DNA from 2 places in the Erwinia amylovora genome. Region 2 is predicted to be linked to the other one. Evidence: predicted binding sites of a transcription regulator. Region 2 holds the regulator's gene; the other holds the start of a gene.

Region 1 (6,774 bases), 450 kb from region 2:
GCAGGCGCTGCTGCTGGCAGAAACTGCGGTCAGTGACGGCCAGCAGGCCACGCCGCTGGTGGTGTATCAACAGCGGCTTTACCTGCATCGTATGTGGCAGAGCGAGGGAAAAATCGCGCAGTTTATTCAGCGTCAGCATTATCCTCAGGATCTGGAGGAAAAGCGGGTGCGTGATACGCTGGATAGTTATTTCGGCCAGCAGCCCGATGACTGGCAAAAAATCGCCGCAGCGGTAGCGTTGACGCGCCAGGTGGCGGTGATCTCCGGTGGGCCGGGGACCGGCAAAACCACCACCGTGGCCAAGCTGCTTGCCAGCCTGATTGAATTATCGCCCGCGCCACCGCGTATCGAGCTGGCGGCACCGACCGGCAAGGCGGCGGCGCGGCTGACGGAATCGCTCGGTAATACGCTGCGGCAGCTGCAGCTGGCCGATCGCATCCTGAGAAGTTTCCCATTGGAGGCGACGACGCTGCATCGCCTGCTGGGGGCGCTGCCGGGCAGTCAACGCATGCGCTATCACGCCGGAAATCCACTGCATGTTGACGTACTGGTGGTCGATGAAGCCTCGATGCTGGATCTCCCGATGCTGGCTAACCTGATTGCCGCTTTGCCCGCTCATGCACGAGTTATCTTCCTCGGTGACCGCGATCAGCTGGCTTCAGTAGAAGCCGGAGCGGTGATTGGTGATATTTGCCGCTGTGCGGAAGATGACTACAGCCCGCCGCGTGCTGTGGAGCTGACGCGACTTACCGGTTGCGAGGTAGCGGGGCGCGAAGATGCCAGCGCCTCTGAGGTGCGTGATTCGATCTGCCTGCTGCGCAAAAGCTACCGCTTCACGTCATCTTCCGGCATTGGCCAGCTGGCGCTGGCGGTGAATGCCGGGCAGATTAATCGCGCGGAGCAGGTCTTCAGCAGCGGTTTCGGCGACATCCGCCGCCATACGCTAAGCAGCAGCGAGGACTATCGGCAGCTGCTGGATGACTGTGTTGCAGGTTACCGTGAGTACCTGAAATTGCTGCATGCCGGAGCAACACCGGGGCAAGTACTGGCCGCATTTGGCCGCTTCCAGCTACTGTGCGCGCTGCGCGAAGGGCCGTTCGGTGTTGCAGGGCTGAATGAGCGTATTGAACAGGCGCTGCGCCTGGCAGGGCTTATCCGCCGCGATATCGCACTCAACGGCAAATGGTATGCAGGACGCCCGGTAATGATTGCGCGTAATGACCGGGCGCTGGGACTGTTTAACGGTGATATCGGCATCGCGATGCCGGATGAAGATCAGCAGCTGAAGGCGTACTTCCCGTTACCGGATGGCACGATCAAGGCGGTGCAGCCCAGCCGCCTGGCGCCGCATGATACGGCCTATGCCATGACGGTACACAAGTCACAGGGATCGGAGTTTGAGCACACGCTGCTGGTTTTACCTAACCAGATGATGCCGGTACTGACTCGTGAACTGGTTTATACCGCGATCACCCGCGCCAAACAGCAGCTAACCCTTTATGCCGACGGTTCGGTGTTTAACAGTGCGGTGAAGATACGCACGCAGCGCCGTAGCGGGCTGGTGGAACGGTTGAATAACCGGGCTACTTCTTAGCCAGGCCAGGGCCGGGGTGTGGAACATGGCGTGTTAGAATGCCCGGCAGCAAGGCAGGGCATTTTCTGTATAAACTGTTATTTAACGTTGCTAAACCACTGCCCTTTAATGGGCCTTGCGAAAGCAGCCAGTACTGCAATCAGGCTAACTTCAATCGATACAGACCACACAATATGGCCCAATATCTCGCTCCATAGCTCATAGCCATTGAGTTCCCACAGCCAGCCGGTTTTACCGTCTAAATAAGCCGGGTGGCGAAAGCCCAGCGCCGGGATCAGCAAACCGTGCATCACTACAGTGATGATTAAGCCATAGGCAGCGCCGTACCACAGCCTGACTTTGGGCCAGCAAGCGGATAGCAGGACATAAGCAAAGGCAAAAGCGAAACTGAACAGCCAGTGATAAAGCATGACTGCACCGGGGATCGTGATGCCCTGATAAACATAATCCATTGAATGGGCGTTAATGCCCAGTGGCCCAAGCCAGGCATCAATATGCGCTGCGGGTGGCGATATCTCACCGGCTACGCGCGGGGGCATATTTGCTTCGGTGCCGGACTTTACCAAAGAGCTGATAAAACCGCCAATGAAGGTGCTCCACGCAATGATTTTCAGATTTATTTTATCTAGTCTCATAACAAAGTTTCCTTGCTTTTATCGAAAAAAGACGGGGGTTAGCCGTCAGTAATTGTCTTACCTGTCTTGCCTGTGTTGCCATCTGTAGGTAATTCAGTGTTCTTATCTGCCCATTAACACGGGTGAAATGCCTGTATTGACTGCCGGCGAATAACATCATACGGACTACAGGCTCCGGCATAGAAAGCGATCAGCTCTGGCGGGTATGAACACTGGTTTCGTGCAGATCGACCATCAATACTTTGGATCGCCGCTGGTAGTTATACATCTGCTTTTTGCTTTCCGGCAGCCGCTCAATTTCTACCGGCACAAAGCCGCGCTCCTGGAACCAGTGAATGCTGCGCGTGGTCAACACAAACAGCTTTTTTAGCCCCATCTGCCGCGCCTGCAACGCCACGCGCTCCAGTAATGCTTCCCCGCGTGAAGAGCTACGGTAATCAGGATGTACCGCTACGCAGGCCATTTCACCAATCTGCTCTTCCGGGAAGGGATAAAGGGCGGCGCAGCCAATGGTCAGGTTATCGCGCTCGATAATGGTGAATTTGTCAATCTCCATCTCCAGCTGCTCACGCGAACGGCGCACCAGAATGCCCTGCTGTTCCATCGGGCGGATCAGTTCGAGAATGCCGCCAATATCGTTAATGGTGGCACGGCGGATCTGCTCGGCGCTCTCCATAACAATCTGGGTGCCGATGCCATCGCGTGAAAACAGCTCCTGCAACAGCGCGCCATCTTCGCGATAGCTGATCAGGTGGCTGCGGCGCACCCCGCTGCGGCAGGCTTTGACCGCGCCGCGCAGGAAGCGTACCGTACCTGAGTGGTAATCATCGCGCGTTTCCAGCTCTTCGATGCGCAGCTGTGCCTCATTCGGGAACAGCTCGGAGATAATACGGCCTTCAGCATCCGTTACGCCCTGTTCGGAGCAGAAACCAATCATCTTTTCGGCCTTCAGCTTAATTGACAGCTGGGTGGCAACCTCTTCAGAGGTCAGATTGAAGCTCTCTCCGGTGACCGATACGGCTACCGGACCCATCAGGACAATGGCTCCGCTGTCCAGCTGGCGATGTATCGATTCTTCATCGATGCGGCGGATACGGCCGCTATGGCAGTAGTCGACACCGTCATCGACGCCCAGCGGCTGGGCAATAATAAAGTTTCCGCTAACGACATTAATATGCGCACCCTGCAATGGGGTGTTATTCAGGCTCATCGACAGGCGGGCAGTAATATCCAGCTGCAAACGACCGGCAGCCTGCTTGACCAGTTCCAGCGACGGGGCATCCGTTACGCGGGTGTGTTTATGGTAGACCGGCTCCAGGTTGTGCCCGGCAAGGCTGGCATCGATCTGCGGGCGCGCGCCGTATACCACCACGAGGCGGATGCCGAGGCTATGTAGCAGGCCGATATCGTTGACAATGCTTGAGAAGTTTTCATGCCCGATGGCTTCACCGCCCAGCATAATGACAAACGTTTTACCACGATGGGCGTTGATATAGGGAACGGTATGGCGAAATCCCTGAACCAGCTCGGTACTACGTTCCTTCACGGTAAACCCTCTATGCATTATTATTCGATAAAAGTGTATTTTTATTCTTTTATGGCCGCGGGTGCAAGTGGCATTTGTCCTTATTCATCGCTGAAAAAAGTATTTTCTCCTGTCAGGCGCGCTACATTTAATCGTTTTTTCTAAGTGACACTGCCGGGGGGATTCGTTAGAGTTTCGCCAATTTTTTTATTTGGCTTTTTATTAGACACATCACAGCATTTGGAGTGGCATGACTGATTCAACTTCCCTTAACCGCCGACGGTTATTACAAGGGGCCGGGGCACTGTGGCTGTTGAGCGTTAGCCGCACAGGCATGACCGCCAGCCGACATGTCGTAGCAATCCGCATCTGGCCGGCATCCACCTACTCACGTCTGACCATTGAGTCCAACGCACCACTGAAATATAAGCAGTTTTCTCTGAGAAGTCCCGACCGTGTCGTGGTGGATATCGCCGATATCCAGCTTAATCGCCTGTTGAACGATGTCGGGAAGCTGGTGCGCGAAGACGATCCCTATATCAAAAATGTGCGTGTGGGTCAGTTTGACCCGAATACCGTGCGCCTGGTGCTGGAAATCAAACAGAATGTTGCGCCGCGTATCTTTACTCTTGCCCCGGTCGCCGGGATTAAGAATCGTCTGGTGCTGGATCTCTATCCGGTGCAAAGACCGCAGCACAATGACGATCCGCTGCTGGCGTTACTGGAAGATTACAATCAGGGCGATCTGGGGCGTAGCCAGCCTGAGGCCGCCCCGTTACCCGGTAAGGCCGGAAAGGATCGGCCAATCGTCATTATGCTTGATCCCGGTCACGGTGGTGAAGATTCCGGTGCCGTTGGCAAGCAGAAAACGCGTGAAAAAGACGTGGTGCTGAAAATTGCCCGCCGCCTGAAATCGCTGATCGACAAGCAGCCGAGTATGCGCGCCTATATGACGCGTAATGAAGACGTTTTTATTCCGTTAAAAGTGCGGGTGGCGAAAGCGCGCAAACAGCGCGCAGACCTGTTTATCTCGATTCATGCCGATGCGTTTACCCGCCGTGCCGCGCGGGGATCGTCGGTGTTTGCGTTATCAACCAAAGGGGCCACCAGCACCGCAGCACGATTTCTGGCACAGACTCAGAATGAGTCGGATCTGATTGGTGGCGTCAGTATGGGGAGCGATCGCTATCTTGACCATACTATGTTCGATATGTTGCAAAGCCGCACAATTAACGACAGCCTGAGATTTGGTGGGGAAGTGCTGGCGCGCATGGGGAAAATTAATCACCTGCACAAGCGATCCGTCGATCAGGCGGGTTTTGCGGTGTTGAAAGCGCCAGATATCCCCTCTATCCTGGTGGAAACGGCGTTTATCAGTAATCTGGAAGAGGAACGTAAACTACGCACTACGCGTTTTCAGCATCAGGTAGCGGATTCGATTCTGGCGGGAATTAAAGCCTATTTCGCTAACGGCGCCGCGCTGGCAACAGCAAAATAACCCTTGGGGCGGAAAGGATCCTGCCCGGCTAGCAGATTTGATAAGCTTCAGATACAAAAAAACACCCTGAAGGGTGTTTGATTGGTTGCGGGAGCCGGATTTGAACCGACGACCTTCGGGTTATGAGCCCGACGAGCTACCAGGCTGCTCCATCCCGCGTCCGGTTAACGCTTATATTACTGCACACCACGACGGCAAATTGGTTGCGGGAGCCGGATTTGAACCGACGACCTTCGGGTTATGAGCCCGACGAGCTACCAGGCTGCTCCATCCCGCGTCCGCGTGGTTTGTCGCTTCCATCACGACAATTTCTGTTCACTGCTGAACTGAATCTGAATTAGCTTCAGTCATTGGTTGCGGGAGCCGGATTTGAACCGACGACCTTCGGGTTATGAGCCCGACGAGCTACCAGGCTGCTCCATCCCGCGTCCGTGGAAGCGCACTATACGCCTGATGCGTTTTGTTGCAACCCCTTTTTGCAGTTAAGTGTCTAAAAGCATACTTAAGCTGGCGTTTTTTAACCAAATGCCGAAATAGTGCACTAATATTGGCGTTCTTTTTTCCGCTGGCACATTTTCTTATGGTGGAGCCTTTGCTATCTTCGCGCAGGGTTTCCGCATAAAGGTAAGCAACGCATGAAAGCAGGTTGGACGAAATATCTGGTGACCGGCACGTTGCTGGCACTGCTGGCGGGCTGTAGCTCGAAACCCACCGATCGTGGGCAACAGTATAAAGACGGAAAGTTGATTCAGCCGCTGGCGCTGGTCAACCAGCCAAACGCAAAAGGTCGCCCGGTCAACGGCAAAGATTTTGCCGACCAGGTTGCGCAAATACGCTTTGCTTCTGCAGGCTTGTATTCACGCCAGTCTGTCACCTACAGTGCGGTTCAGAGCTGGCTGATGGCCGGGGGAGATACCCGCCAGCTGCGGCAGTTTGGTTTGAATGCTTTCCAGATGGAAGGCACCGATAACTACGGTAACGTGCAGTTTACCGGTTACTACACGCCGGTTGTTCAGGCGCGTTACAGCCGTCAGGGCGAGTTCCAGTATCCTTTATATCGCATGCCGAATAAGAAGCGCAGCAGGCTGCCGAGCAGGGCGGAAATCTACAGCGGAGCGCTGGGCGAAGGCTACGTGGCAGGTTACAGCAACTCGCTGATGGATAATTTTATCATGGACGTTCAGGGCAGCGGCTACGTGGATTTTGGCGATGGTCGCCCGCTGAAGTTCTTTGGTTACGGCGGTAAAAACGGCCATCCTTATCGCAGCGTCGGTAAAGTGTTGATCGACCGTGGAGAAGTGAAGCAGGAAGACATGTCGATGCAGGCGATACGCCAGTGGGGAGAACAGCACAGCGAGGCAGAAGTACGCGAGTTATTGGAACAGAATCCGTCCTTCGTCTTCTTCAAGCCGGAGGACTTTGTGCCGGTGCGCGGAGCCAGTGCGGTGCCGCTGATTGCCAAAGCTTCGGTAGCGGCCGACCGTGCGCTGATCCCGGCCGGAACCGCGCTGCTGGCAGAAAT
Region 2 (6,774 bases):
ATAACCACCCTGAATACCTTCCGCCCCAGTTCCAGCTGTTATTCAGAAAGCCGGTAGCAAACATTGCTGATATCCATCAACGCATGAAGATGATGCGCCGGGTCATCACCGCCAGCGGCAGTAAAAATACCCCGGCGACTATCAGCAGCTGGGTTGGGGCAGCCAGCCGCTACCTGCTGCTGCTGAAAGGGATCCACACTAACAGCAGTATCAGCCGCCGCGAGGGAGAGGTGCTGAATGCTGACCCGATCGTGAAGATGCGTTCGGCAGAAACGCGGCATGCGTTGGTGAATGGGATACGTACTTTTGTGGCAACCGCCGTGGGCTCACTGTTCTGGCTGTGGACCGGCTGGACTTCGGGCAGTGGCGCAATGGTGATGCTGGCCGTTGTTACCTCGTTGGCCATGCGTATGCCTAACCCGTTGATGGTCGCTAAAGATTTCCTCTACGGCATGATCGTCGCCATCCCGCTGGGATCGCTTTACTACATGGTGGTGATGCCGAATACCCAGCAAAGTATGCTGCTTTTATGTATCGCGCTGGGGCTGATCGCCTTTATCAGCGGTCTTCTTATCCAGCGGCGTCAAATTGGTGCTCTGGGCGCGCTGGTGGGCACTATCAATATCCTGACGCTGGACAACCCGATGCAGTTCGAAGTCAGCCCGTTTCTGGATAATGCCCTGGGCCAGGCGATCGGCTGTTTTGTCGCGCTGCTGGTTATTCTGCTTATCCGCGATACCTCTAAGGCGCGTGTCGGGCGCATTTTGCTCAATCGCTTTATGTATGCCGCCGTATCAGCGATGACCACGAATACCGTGCGGCGCAAAGAAAACCATCTGCCTGCCCTTTACCAGCAGTTGTTTATGCTGATGAACAGCTTCCCAGGCGATATCAATAAGTACCGGCTGGCGCTGACGCTGATCATCGCACACCAGCGACTGCGTGCTGCCGACGTGCCGATCAACCCCGATCTGTCAGCGTTCCATCAGCAGCTGCGCCACACGGCCGACCGGGTGATCTCGGCAGGCAGCGATGCAAAGAGACGTGATGACTTTGCGCGCCTGCTGGGCGAGTTCGACATTTACCAGCAAAAGCTACAGCAGTATCAGGCCGCGCAAAGCGTGACTGAACCCGTTGCGCGTCTGGCGATGGTATTAAAGAAATATCAGCAAACGCTGATCGAGGTTTGAGTTCTTCCGCGCCTGGCAGAGAAGCCGTAACAGGATGCGGGGCCCCCCTCCGTGTGTTCCGTCTGGCTTGCACATTTCTGCTCCGCCCGGCAGTGAGAACAAACAAAAGCCCCGGCGTACGGGGCTAAAGTGATATTCCACCAGGTTTACAGCAACAGATGGACGAGCAATGGCAGCAAAATACCGGCGCTGATGCACCGCTTGAGGGTTGGTTATTTGTAAAGCTCGGCCGTGGCGTGATAGTTACCATCGGTACGCGCTTCGATTACGCGGTAAGACGTTGCACCCTGGCGATCCGCTTTTTGTGAAAGCTGGTGGCGGATTTCCATCGGCGTACCGTCGATCCCGCTAACGCTGACGGTGCCTACCGGCTGTAGATTCTGGCGGTTGACCTGCTCGCTGGTGACCAGATCCGCCGCGCCGGCAGCGAATGAAAGAACAGAAGCAAGACTTAAGGCAACAATTGTGAAGGTCGTTTTCATGATGACTCCAGAGTAGTTATTGCACGGTAATCTAAAGGGATGAAAAACAATTTTTTATACCTGGGATTACCGCATAGCTTTAATGATTGATTCTTTAGATTACCGCTTAGCTTATTGATAAAGTTCGGCGGTCGCGTGCCAGTTACCGTTTTGGTAGTTTTCAATAACACGGTAGGCGCTGGCGCCCTTTTCACGGGCTTTATCATTCAGCGCCTGACGGATATCCATTGGCGATCCGCTAACTCCACTAACGCTGACTATTCCGATCGATTGCAGGCCTTTCGTCTGGTCCGAATTGACAGACTGAGCGGCGAATGCGCCAAATGACAGGGTAGAAAGCAGGCCAAAGGCCGCGATAGTGGTTTTGATGTACATGAGATTTCCCTCGTCAACGATTGTTAACTTTTGATTGTTTTGATCTGCATCACGGAAACAAGTATAGATCTAATAACGTAAAAAATTAATAGCAGGCTAATAATATTAAAGTGTTTTACAGGCGTGAGGCGGTGTTTTTAATGACGTCTGGTTATCAAAAACGCCTGTTTTTTGCGCATTTTCGCCAAAAAGTATTAAAAAACAGTATGTCAGGATAATTTATCTATTTGTGCGCTTATTTGCGGTAGATCACATTGTCAAAGAGGTGAAAGGCAGGCTTTAGTATGAAGGGCAGTCGTTTCAGCCAGCAGCATATGCCGGCGGCGATAATTCGGATGTCGCAAAGAGAGCAGGGCCGCTGACTGGCCCGGAAATTACCGGAGAATGGCTACCGTCGCCGGGTTGATGCCAGAACATTGCCGACAGCGAATTGTTTGCCGATCGCTCCGGCTTATGCAGCGCGGTACGATGGCGGGCGACAGAGGAGCGGAAGGTTTAAAGTTCCTGTTCGAACAGCACCAGGATGGCATCATGCAGCTGCTTTACGCTAAAGGAACGCGCCGGAGTGATAAAAATGGTGTCATCGCCTGCAATGGTGCCGAGAATGCCTTCCGCTTTGCCCAGCGAGTCCAGCAGGCGAGCAATCAGCTGCGCTGCCCCCGGACTGGTGTGGATCACCACCAGCGCGTCGTTGAAGTCGATATCCAGTACCAGGTTCTTCAGTGGGCTGGTGGTGGTAGGTACGCCAAGCCCGGCGGGTAAGCAGTAAACCATTTCCATTTTAGCGTTGCGTGTACGCACCGCACCGAATTTTGTCAGCATACGCGACACTTTCGACTGATTAATGTTCTCGAATCCTTCATCCTGCAGGGCAATGACGATTTCACCCTGTGAGCTGAACTTTTCCTCTTTCAGTAAGGCTTTAAACGCCTTAATCAGGTCTTCTTGTCTTGATGAGTTACGCATAGGTTACCGATAAAATGGGTTATTCAGCCATCCCCTCAGTGGGATTTTACATTATTATGCAATTAAATGAATTTTTATGCAAATTGCAAATGTGGCATTGGCTCACTCACTCACCGCACGGCGGCGCAGTCTAACAAATTTTGCCGGGAAAAAGAATTTGCCGACTCTGTGCATTGGCGCGCAGAAAGTGAACGGATTGTTATAATGTGATGGTTGTTCTGGTTAGCGCTAAGGGTGTAATGTAACGCCGAATCACGGTAATACCCTGAATATCTGGAGCTGACGCTGGGTTGGCCGCCTGAGTTTATCTCCCGCTCGCTTAGCGTTAACAAAGCGCGGTGAGGCTCACTATTCGCCGATTTGCGTACACTTCAGTTGTCTCATAGCGGGCTTACCGGGGTTCCCCGGCACGCAAAATGCTTAAAATATAATAAGGAGTATAGGATGAAAGTTGCAGTTCTCGGTGCAGCGGGTGGTATTGGCCAGGCTCTTGCCCTGCTGCTAAAAACCCAGCTTCCGGCAGGTTCAGAACTCTCTCTGTACGACATCGCACCCGTTACCCCAGGTGTTGCGGTTGACTTAAGCCACATCCCAACTTCGGTCAAAATTACAGGCTTCAGTGGTGAAGATGCGACCCCGGCGCTGAAAGGTGCTGACGTGGTGCTGATTTCAGCTGGCGTTGCGCGTAAACCGGGTATGGATCGTTCTGACCTGTTTAACGTCAATGCCGGTATTGTGCGCAATTTAATTGAGCAGGTCGCTGCCACCAGCCCTGAAGCGCTGATTGGTATCATCACTAACCCGGTCAACACCACGGTGGCCATCGCGGCGGAAGTCCTGAAAAAAGCCGGCGTCTATGACAGGAATAAACTTTTTGGCATCACTACGCTGGATATCATCCGCGCCAATACGTTCGTTGCCGCATTGAAAGGTCTACAGCCTGAAGCGCTGAATGTCCCGGTTATCGGCGGTCACTCAGGCGTGACCATTCTGCCGTTGCTGTCACAGATCCCGGGGGTCCGCCTCAGTGAGCAGGAGGTATCTGACCTGACTAAACGCATCCAGAATGCGGGTACCGAAGTGGTGGAGGCGAAAGCTGGCGGTGGCTCGGCCACGCTGTCAATGGGCCAGGCTGCGGCGCGGTTTGGTCTGTCGCTGGTACGCGCGCTGAAAGGTGAAAGCAACGTCGTTGAATGTGCCTACGTCGAAGGAGACGGAGAACATGCGCGTTTCTTCTCGCAGCCGCTGCTGTTGGGTAAGAATGGCATTGTTGAGCGTCGTCCTGTCGGAAAACTCAGTGCGTTTGAACAACAGGCACTGACCCACATGCTTGATACGTTGAAAAAAGATATTACGCTCGGTGAAGAGTTCGTTAAGTAGCCTTTTGCGTTCTCTGCCCCATCGCCGGATGGGGCAGGTGCAGCCAGGTTACCGGCTCTGATTTTCTTCCGGGTACTCTTGTACCGTTACGGGTAACGTCAGCTTTTTCTCATTGCGACTGACTTCCACGTTGATGACCGTTCCGGGGCGTATTTCTGCCACCTGATCCATGGTTTCCAATGGGGACACCGCCGCAGCGCCATTGACCCGGGTAATCACATCGTTGACCTGCATACCGGCGGTAAAAGCGGGGCCACCCGGCCTGATTTCGGTGACCACAATACCCTGTCCCTGAGGGTGTTCCATAACATTATCAGGTCCGCTAAAACGCCTGAATTCCTGCCCGGTAATACCAATATAGCCACGAATAACCCGACCATCACGGATCAGTTTTTCCATGACTTTGGTGGCCAGCTTGGTGGGGATCGCAAAGCCCAGACCTTCGGGCGTTTCACCGTTGCTGCTTTTGTCAAATGACAGCGTATTGATCCCCATCAGCTCGCCCAGCGAGTTGATCAACGCTCCGCCGGAGTTACCGCGATTGATCGAGGCATCAGTCTGCAGAAAGTCCTGATGACGTGAAGGACTAAGGCCAACACGCCCGGTTGCGCCAATAATCCCCTGGGTTACCGTCTGGCCAATGTTATACGGGTTACCGATCGCCATCACCAGGTCACCGATATGGGCAATACGCTGCGGATTGATGGGGATTACCGGCAGACTGGCCGCATTAATTTTCAGCACTGCCAAATCGGTCAGGTAGTCAGACCCTACCAGCATGGCTTCAAAAGAGCGGCCGTCCTGAAGATTAACAACAATCTGGCTGGCATCGTTAATGACATGCTTGTTGGTAAGAATATAGCCGCGCGGGTCCATAATCACCCCTGAGCCGAGAATATCGCTGGCACCGTTAGCGCTGTGGTTATAGACATAAACCACGGCGGGTGCCGCGCGGCGTACCCCCGCATTGTAGCTGACCGGCTGCTGGCTGCTGCTGTCATCCGTTGGCGACAGCAGATCGCTACCGAGTCTGAGGCCCGGAACGGCTAACAGAAGGATGGCGGCTATAATCAGTCCGAAGATGGCTGAACGTATGAGTTTAGGAAGCATGCTTTTAAATGATGAATGATGATGCGGGCAGAATAGCATGAGTTACGCGGACACAGTAGCCCGCGTCCGCGCGGGGAGCTAATACGCCCGAGGGGGAAACAGCGTGTCACTTACCAGCAGCCCGCGTCCGCGCGGGGAGCTAACGTAGCAGCAGGTAAAGATTTTCATCGCCGCGCATAACGCTTAGCACCAGCAGCGGCGGTTTAGCCACCAGTATCTTGCGCAATTCCGCCAGATTATGCACAGCTGTACGGTTGATCCCCACGATAACATCCCCTTTTTGCAGGCCGAACCGGGCTGCCGTAGCGGCTTTATCGACGTTATCTACCGTCACACCTTTAGCACCGCTTTTCGCCGCGCCATCGCTCAGGGAGGCCCCCTGTAACGCTGGCGTCATCAGTTCAACGTTAACGCTGGTCTGGACACTGTTATCCAGCTTTACGCTGACGATAAGGGGTTTACCTTCGCGCAGCAGGCCAACCTTCACCTCCTGTCCCGGTGGAGTAGTGCCGATTTTGACTCGCAGCCCGGCAAAACTGGCAATCTGCTTATCATCTACGCGGGTAATAATATCTCCGGCTTTAATCCCGGCCTTAGCGGCTGCAGATTGTGGCAACACCTCATTGACGAAAGCCCCATGCTGTACGTCGACGTTGAAAGCTTTGGCCATATCGGCGGTCATCTCGGTGCCTTTGATTCCCAGCTGCCCACGTTTGACTTCGCCAAACTGGATAAGCTGCTGTGCCAGCACCATCGCCATATTGCTGGGAATGGCAAAGCCAATGCCGATATTGCCACCGCTCGATGCCAGAATTGCCGTATTCAGGCCGATAAGCTCACCGTTAAGATTCACCAGCGCACCACCCGAGTTACCCTGGTTGATGGCAGCATCTGTCTGGATGAAGTTTTCCAGCCCCTCCAGATTCAGGCCGCTGCGCCCCAGAGCAGAAACAATGCCAGAAGTTGCCGTCTGACCTAGGCCAAAAGGGTTACCAATGGCGACGGCGAAATCACCCACTTTCAGCCGATCTGAATCGGCGATATTCACCTGGGTCAGGTTGCTTGCGCCGTTAAGCTGGATGAGGGCAATATCGGTTTGCTCATCACGGCCGATCGGTTTGGCGGTAAACTCGCGGCCGTCGCTCAACTGTACGCTGATTTTGTCCGCGCCATTGACAACGTGATTATTGGTCAGCACATAGCCTTTGGCTGCATCGATAATCACCCCGGAGGCCAGCCCCTCAAACTCGGGGGAGCGGTTATCGCCGTTT

What was found. The regulator ArgR, encoded in region 2, controls arginine synthesis, uptake and breakdown. The targets are predictions, from matches to a motif close to ANTGAATAAAAATACANT.
Region 1: the regulator ArgR is predicted to act here: its motif matches at 3,808-3,825, upstream of argA (amino-acid N-acetyltransferase).

The regions. Positions count from the first base shown of each region.
Region 1 covers NZ_CP066796.1:801,390-808,163, forward strand. The annotation lists gene recD (exodeoxyribonuclease V subunit alpha) at 1-1,594, shown strand, start outside; gene JGC47_RS03605 (YagU family protein) at 1,672-2,229, opposite strand; gene argA (amino-acid N-acetyltransferase) at 2,420-3,793, opposite strand; gene amiC (N-acetylmuramoyl-L-alanine amidase AmiC) at 4,005-5,252, shown strand; tRNA gene JGC47_RS03620 (tRNA-Met) at 5,335-5,411, opposite strand; tRNA gene JGC47_RS03625 (tRNA-Met) at 5,453-5,529, opposite strand; tRNA gene JGC47_RS03630 (tRNA-Met) at 5,604-5,680, opposite strand; gene mltA (murein transglycosylase A) at 5,888-6,774, shown strand, end outside.
Region 2 covers NZ_CP066796.1:352,628-359,401, forward strand. The annotation lists gene aaeB (p-hydroxybenzoic acid efflux pump subunit AaeB) at 1-1,190, shown strand, start outside; gene yhcN (peroxide/acid stress response protein YhcN) at 1,403-1,672, opposite strand; gene yhcN (peroxide/acid stress response protein YhcN) at 1,784-2,047, opposite strand; gene argR (transcriptional regulator ArgR) at 2,543-3,013, opposite strand; gene mdh (malate dehydrogenase) at 3,458-4,393, shown strand; gene degS (outer membrane-stress sensor serine endopeptidase DegS) at 4,442-5,503, opposite strand; gene degQ (serine endoprotease DegQ) at 5,643-6,774, opposite strand, start outside.